DNA from 2 places in the Thermaerobacillus caldiproteolyticus genome. Region 1 is predicted to be linked to the other one. Evidence: riboswitches for the same ligand, from Rfam matches in the RefSeq annotation. Region 1 holds a riboswitch; the other holds the start of a gene.
What was found. Region 1 has a riboswitch for cobalamin ahead of ISX45_RS05595 ((2Fe-2S) ferredoxin domain-containing protein). Riboswitches for the same ligand answer to the same signal wherever they lie in the genome.
Positions count from the first base shown of each region.

Region 2: it holds a riboswitch for cobalamin, as region 1 does, so the genes downstream of both, metE (5-methyltetrahydropteroyltriglutamate--homocysteine S-methyltransferase) here and ISX45_RS05595 ((2Fe-2S) ferredoxin domain-containing protein) in region 1, are expected to answer to the same signal.

Region 1 covers NZ_CP064060.1:1,130,557-1,134,573, reverse strand. Annotated here, with positions in the region: gene ISX45_RS05600 (energy-coupling factor ABC transporter permease) at 1-497, opposite strand, end outside; gene ISX45_RS05595 ((2Fe-2S) ferredoxin domain-containing protein) at 511-891, opposite strand; cobalamin riboswitch at 1,034-1,226, opposite strand; gene rraA (ribonuclease E activity regulator RraA) at 1,303-1,785, opposite strand; tRNA gene ISX45_RS05585 (tRNA-Gln) at 1,896-1,967, opposite strand; gene ISX45_RS05580 (tetratricopeptide repeat protein) at 2,161-2,634, opposite strand; gene ISX45_RS05575 (GNAT family N-acetyltransferase) at 2,594-3,124, opposite strand; gene ISX45_RS05570 (hypothetical protein) at 3,568-3,852, opposite strand.
Region 2 covers NZ_CP064060.1:1,608,491-1,612,507, forward strand. Annotated here, with positions in the region: gene ISX45_RS07875 (iron-hydroxamate ABC transporter substrate-binding protein) at 1-664, opposite strand, end outside; cobalamin riboswitch at 1,011-1,211, shown strand; gene metE (5-methyltetrahydropteroyltriglutamate--homocysteine S-methyltransferase) at 1,366-3,654, shown strand; gene ISX45_RS07885 (acyl-CoA thioesterase) at 3,674-4,017, shown strand, end outside.

The DNA of each region.
Region 1 (4,017 bases):
AGACGTTGAGAAATACTAGTCTTCATACCAAAGCAATAAATTCCGTAAGCCACCAACGGACCAACAACTGCCATAGAAACAGCGTTTGCACCTAGTGTCGTCAGCCCACCATGAGCAAGTAACAGCGCCTGAAACAGTAAAACAATGCTCCCCATTACCGTCATCGCAAGCGGACCGAACAAAACAGCACCTAACCCAACTCCTGTTGGATGAGAACTGCTTCCCGTCACAGACGGAATTTTTAATGCCGAAAGAACAAAGGTGAATGCTCCGGACAGAGCCATGAGCAACTTCAATTCAGGATTTTTACGCGTCACACGCAATAAAGAACGCAGTCCTAAAATAAAAAAAGGTAAAAAAATGATCCACCAAAAAATAACCCACTTAACCGGTAAAAATCCCTCCATGATATGCATTGCAAACGTAGATGTGGAGCTGCTAAATGTAAAATAAATGCTCAAACAACATACCAAAAGTGCTAATTTCCATTTATTCATTTTTCTCACCTTTCTACTTTCTAGAAACTTTCAAAACACCAATGGGGGCAGTCGATTTCTCTGACATCGTCAACCCGTTTTTCGCATCATATCGATATGTCATCACCTCTTCTAACAGCTGACCATCTCGCAAATGTTTTTGCACAAGTTCTCTTCCCTTTTCCGCGTTCATGGCTTTGTACCATACTCCTTCAGGGTAGACGATGACAACACAGGCATCTTCACACCGGCCGTTGCAGCGTGTTCGAGATGTATGTACTTCGCTGTCCAATCCCAAACGCTCAATTTCCGAGCGAATCGCTGTTGTCACTTCCTCACCCCCTTTTCGCATACAACTGCCTCCATTGCAAATAAGAACGTGATGTTTCATTCCGATTAAATTCCATGTCGCCACTTTTTTCCTCTCCTTTTTCGTCCAAATAAAAAAGCACCTCTATACGTAGAGGTGCAGAAAAAATGCATATAATAAGCCAGCCGTTAAAAACCGATATAAAGGCACACTTTTCCCAGCACGTCTACCTATAATCCCGTAGGTATCCGTCTGAACAAATAAGGCAGGTCTCCTGACTTAGGATCTTCATTTCATTGCGTCTTCCCGAAAATTGCTTTCAGTGACATGATGCAATGAAACTCCCCATCACAGTGGCGGGTACCGTGACGGCTTTTCACCGTGCTTCCCTTTTAAGCCTATCCCTTTATGAGAAAGGCACCTTACTTGCTTTGACGAGTCATTCAGTTTTCAATGGAACAAGCTTCCTTATCCATAGTATTATAAATTTTCGAAAAACGTCAACAACTTTTTTCATCATTCTGCTTCAGAAAGCTTCGTTTGCGAAATGACGATCCCATCGCTGTCGGCATACACATAAGCGCCCGGCTCCCAGCGCACACCGCCAAATTCGAGCACAACATCACGCATTCCTTTTCCTTCTTTTTTGCTTTTCACCGGACAGGTGCCGATAGCCATGACCCCAAGCGGCATCTTCGCTATTTCAGCCGAGTCGCGAATGCAGCCATGAATGATGACACCTGCCAGCCCGCGATCGCAGGCGATTTGCGCAAGCCGATCCCCCAATAACGCGCAGCTTCGTGATCCTTTTCCATCGACAACGAGGACAGATCCTTTCGGAATCGTTTCAAGTGCTTGACGCACAAGCACATTATCCTCGAATACATCAACAGTGGCAATCGGTCCAGAAAATTCCTTTTTCCCCCCGTAAGAATGTAGCGATAATTGACAAACTTGAAGTTGTTCGAAAAATTGGTCGCATAAATCCGCTGTTTTCACACCAATCCCCTTCCCTGTATGTCCGTTTTTTATATCATTTGACACTTTTGTCAAAAATCCTTCCAAACAAAAGAAAAAGGCCAAGCGCCATTCGCTTGCCTTTATAGGAACTGGGCTAGCTGGATTCGAACCAGCGCATCACGGAGTCAAAGTCCGTTGCCTTACCGCTTGGCTATAGCCCAATGAATTAACTTCATGAGTTACTTCTTTGACTGTACTACGTGAGCTGACACCGCAGGACAATTTCAATAATTTCTGTAAGGGAATTTGGGAAATCAGTTGACATGAATTTGCACTTCGGTATACCTTTTTTGTCTGTTCATTGATAGTTATGCCCTGTCTTCAACAAATTATACAAAAAGTCCACGCCCTTTATCACTCTAAATGGTCGGCATAATACTTTAGAGCTCTCTGGTAACTATGCAATTCTTCATCATCAGTCGTATCGATTAGATTTTTTAACACAATTTCCATCGATTCTGAATATCGTTTCAGACTATATAATGTTAATGCTAAAAATATTTGGATCGGCCTATAATCGGGAAACTGTTGCTGTGCTTTTGTTAAAACTTCCAATGATTCGTCATACTTACCCAAAACGCGATAAGTGCTTCCTAAACAAACAAATGCATCTTTTAAACTTTCTTCTTTCAGTCCTAAACGAACCGCTTTTTCATAAAATTCAACCGCTTCTTTTTCCAATCCCATCGAATCATGTACTTGCCCGCAATAAAAATGAATTTCACCATCATTCGGATAACGTTTGACCAAATCTAAAAGAAGTTCTCTTGATTGTTCTAAATGCCCTTCATTTCGCAGCTTGATAGCCAGCGCTAACGGAACGCTCATCCCCGTTTCTTCCCCCATCCTGTAAATGTTTGACGAATAGCACTCGATGGCCTCCCCTGCCATCATAATTCGTGAATACAGAAACTCCTTCGATTTCCTGATCTCCCTTTTCAATGTCAAACCCCATGCGAGAGTGAAAAGCGATTGATGTACGATTGACAGGTGAAGTAACACAACGTACAAGCCGGCAACCTTTTTCTTTTACTGTTTCGAAAAACCGCTCATACAACCTTGAAGCAATTTTTCTCTTCCGGTAATCCGGATGAACTCCAACAAAATGAATATACGCTTCCTCTGGATATGTTTGGGAAACAAAACCAATCAAAAAGCCTATAATTTGTTCTTGCTCGATGGCAACAAAACTAGTGTTTTGAAAGTGAATGAAAAAGAGCTTTGGCAGCATGTCAACCATTTGTCTCCCGCCCCACCAGTCATTTAACACACTAATAATATCGTTGTAATCATGAGGAGATACATGACGAATCTGCATGTCAATCTTCCTTTCACTCAATTTTTTTCTAATATCAAAAAAGAATCATCCCTTTCCGTTCCAAAAGACACTGCAGGGATATTGGCACACACGAAAACGATATTAGGAACCAATCTTCAGACGCACGTTAAATGACCGTCGAGCGTGAACAACCATGCATCCTAGATATGCGCAAATCAGGGAACCACATTTTAGTAGCCGAAGAGAATGAAATCGTTCTCCGCCTACTAAATTCAGCGTAAAAAGAAACAACGGCTCTGCCGCATCGCCTCGTTTGGTATTAGCATTCAAGAAATTTACTGCAACAAATGATCGAATGGACCCCCTTACCATTACGACAACAAACGGACGAGCGATTCATGCCGATAAAAAACTAGGCCTTCGAGAAGAAAGACGCTTCAAAAATCAGTTAAATTTAGGAAACAGCGTATATATCGGCGATATTACTGTTTTTGTAAACGTCTCTCCAAATAATCAGCAAACATGACAAAACTAATAGCACAAATGACGGCCACGTACGGGCTAAGATGGTGCTTCTCTAACTCTTCTACCGCCACCAGTTTTCCTTTCCCCAACTCATCGATATCGGATTTGTAAGCGGCAGCGGTTTCGTAAGCGAGCAGATTCCCAGAGCCCCCGTATCGCCATGCTCGTAAACAAGATCGTCCCTCACGATCCGCAATCCTCTCATCAAAGCCGATATAAACGACAACATGCGTTTCGTTCATTCTTCTTCACGTACGGCCGACTGAAAAGATCACCACACGCATCCCCCGGTTCGTTTCTTTTTGTTTCACACGTACACACGACTTCTCCCGAAAACACGCTATTCGCTTTTGCTGAACTCTTCCGCCGGTGAACGAGGAGGAACCACGAACAGGCGTAAATCGGTG
Region 2 (4,017 bases), 480 kb from region 1:
GAAGAGCATTATAGAGAACTTGTCCACCTCTTCCCCAGTTGGCACCTAACACATAAAAATCTTTTGAATGCAATTCATAAATACCTACTGTCTCATCTTTACCAATGACCCCTGCTATTTTTTCCCGAGCTTTTTCAGCTTTTTTCTCAAATCTCTTGATCCATTCCTCTGCTTCCTTTTTCTTGCCCAAAAGATTTCCAAATGCTCTTATATCTTCGCGAACATCATTGTTATATGTACCATAAGGAATGAGAACTGTTGGAGCAATTTTTGATAACTTATCGTATATTTCGGAATCTGAAGTAATGATGAGATCTGGATTAAGTTCTGTAACTTTTTCAAGTGAAATAGGAGTCCCAATATCTTTAATTCCAGAAAGCTGATCTTTTGTAAGAAATGGGTTTTTTAACTCATAATCAGTTGCCCCAACAGGTTTTTTTCCAAGAGCTAAAATTTCACCTAAATATAAGTCCGTTACAATTCTCTTTGGATTTTTGGGAATTTCAACTTCTTTTCCATTCACCATTTTATATGTTCTTGTTTCTTTTTCTTCTGTCTTCGCCTGTTTTTCGTGTCCAGACGCAGTTTGCCCCCCTTGATTACCGCATGCTCCCATTAACAAAAGGAGCAGGAGAGAACATACTAGCAACAATCTCTTTTTCAAATTATCCCCCCTTTATAAATGAAATTAATTATCAAAACCATAAATAATGATAATCATTATCATTAAACTTGTCAATTAAAAATTTTATATCCATTCAACTCTCCCTCCCCTGTTGAATAAAGTTTTTTATATCCTTAAATAACATTAGACTCAGCATATAGATGCATTTGATTGTAGAAGATAAATTCAATTTACTGTACTTGAGCAATTTACAATTCCGAAAAGAACATGAGCTGATTCCTTGATTAGAAATAATGTCCCGCTTAAGAAAAATGCTGAAACAAAATTTTTGTTGAAAAAACAGAAAAAATCACTTATTCTGAATTTCATAAATCAATTTCATATAGTTCAAGTTCACGCAACAGGTGTGACATAGTCGGAATCCCTTCTATGTCGCTTAAAAGGGAAGTTTGGTGAAAATCCAACACGGTCGCGCCACTGTAATGGGGAGTTGTCTATCATCATCCACTGTTTCTTGTATGAAATGGGAAGGAGATAGCCAACGATGATCCTAAGTCAGGAGACCTGCCTGTTGTATGCACTTACGACCTACGCGTCATAGGGAGGAGTGAGGATCATGATGTTGGGGCACTTTGCATATCTCAACACAAGTTAGTCATCTCTCACCCCTCTTACTTTACTGCGGAAAAGAGGGATTTTTTATTTGTGTTGAGATATAAATTCACTTGGAGGTGCTCATATTGGCCGTTTTTAGTTCAAATCTTGGTTATCCGCGAATTGGTGAACGCCGTGAATGGAAAAAAACACTAGAATCATTTTGGAATGGAGCCATATCTGAAACCGAATTGTATGACACGATGAAGCGGCTTCGGCTTCGTCATGTACAAAAACAGATGAAAAAAGGAATTGATCTTATTCCTGTTGGTGATTTTTCATTGTACGACCATATGCTTGATATGGCATTTATGTTCGGATATATTCCTTCGAGATTCCAACATATGAGCGGCGGTTCATTGGAAACATATTTCGCCATGGCCAGAGGAGCTAAACACCAAAGCGCATTGGAAATGACGAAATGGTTTAACACAAACTATCATTACATCGTTCCTGAACTTGAAAACACAACTCCTATCTTGGTAGAAAACCGACTGTTGCATCTTTACGAAGAAGCCAAACAGGAACTGAATATCGATACAAAACCAGTTATGTTAGGTCCAATTACATTTTTATTACTTTCAAAAAAATACGATCATAACGATTTCAAAACCCATCTGTCTTCTTTAATTCCTATTTATATTCAAGTGTTAAAAGAATTGTATGAGGCTGGAGTATCATGGGTTCAAATTGACGAACCGATTTTAGTACAGGATATAGATGAAACGATCATTCGCTTCTTTCATGACGTATACGATGCATTTCATGCGGCACTTCCTTCTCTTCACATTATTTTGCAAACGTATTACGAAAGCATTTCTCATTATAAAGAAATCGTATCATTGCCTGTGGCCGGAATTGGTTTAGATTTTGTTCATGACGAAGGCATAAACGTATCACATATGAGAAAATGGGGGTTCCCGGATGATAAAGTTCTTGCTGCCGGAATCATTGATGGACGAAATGTATGGAAGTCATCGCTTGAAGCAAAAGCAAACTTCATCGATCACCTCGCTCATTATATTGATGTAGATCGCCTAATCATTCAGCCATCATGCAGCTTATTGCACGTTCCTGTTACAGTTCAACATGAACAATCATTGCCGCCACTGCTGAAAGAAGCACTTGCGTTTGCTGATGAAAAGTTGGATGAGGTATACGAACTTACTCAATATGTAAAAGGAGATCGGACAATTGACGATTTTCGACATTACGATCGCCATTATCAATCATTTGTCATGTCCTCATCCCGGAATGTACAAAGCGTCCAAGAAGCGCTGGCGAATATCGAAACATATCCGACAAAACGAATCGACTATTCCAAACGGAAACATGATCACAAGAAGCGCTGGAATTTGCCCGTACTACCGACAACCACAATCGGTAGTTTTCCACAAACGAAAGAAATTCGTCAAGCTCGTCTGAAATGGAAAAAAGGCGAATGGACAGAAGAACACTACCAATCATTTATCCGTAAAGAAATCAAAAATTGGATCCATATTCAAGAGAAACTAGATATTGACGTGTTGGTGCACGGAGAGTTTGAACGAACGGATATGGTTGAATTTTTTGGCGAAAAGCTAACCGGGATCGCTTGCACGACAAATGGATGGGTGCAATCATATGGCTCTCGTTGTGTAAGACCCCCGATTATTTTCGGAGATGTCGCTTTTAACAAGCCAATGACGGTAGATGAAACAGCGTATGCGCAAACATTAACTCATAAACCTGTCAAAGGAATGTTGACAGGACCTGTGACGATTTTAAACTGGTCGTTCGTACGAAACGACATAGATCGATTTCATGTTCTTCGTCAGCTCGCTCTGGCAATTCGCGAAGAAGTTCTGGCGTTAGAAAAGAACGGAATCGGCATGATTCAAGTCGATGAGCCAGCATTACGCGAAGGGTTACCGTTGAAGCGCTCTAAGCGGACACGATATTTAGAAGCAGCCGTTGAGGCATTTCGCTTAGCGACTTGTTCCGTTCAGCCCGAAACACAAATTCATACACATATGTGCTATTCTCAGTTTGAAGATATCATCGAGGCCATTGACGCTCTTGACGCGGATGTCATCTCAATAGAATCTTCACGAAGCCACGGAGAACTCGTTCATTCCTTTGAAATTTATCGGTATGAAAGAGAAATCGGTTTAGGTGTCTATGACATCCACAGCCCACGCATTCCAACAATCGAAGAAGTTGGCGAAAATATAGAACGGGCATTGCAAGTACTAGACCATCATCAGTTCTGGGTAAATCCTGACTGCGGATTAAAAACGCGAAATGCGGAGGAAGCAATAGCTGCTTTAAAAGTAATGGTCGAAGCAGCAAAGATATACCGCCAAAAACTCGTAACCAAAACGGTCTCTCAATAAATTATGGAGGGAAAAAGAAATGGGGGTTCCTATTCAACAGTCCAGAACGGTTCAAACACGCCTCGTCCTTCCTTCCAACACGAATCATTTAGGGACCATTTTCGGCGGCACCGTTTTGGCTTATATTGACGAGATTGCGGCAATCGCTGCAATGCGCCATGCCCGAAAGGCGGTAGTTACCGCATCGATTGACAAAGTAGACTTTATTTCATCGGCAAAAGTAGGAGATATTTTGAAACTAGAAGCATTTGTCTTTTCCACTGGAAGGACATCTATGGAAGTATTTGTGAAAGTAGAAACAGAAGACTTATTTACTGGAGAACATCACTTAACAACAACATGCTTTCTAACAATGGTTGCGAT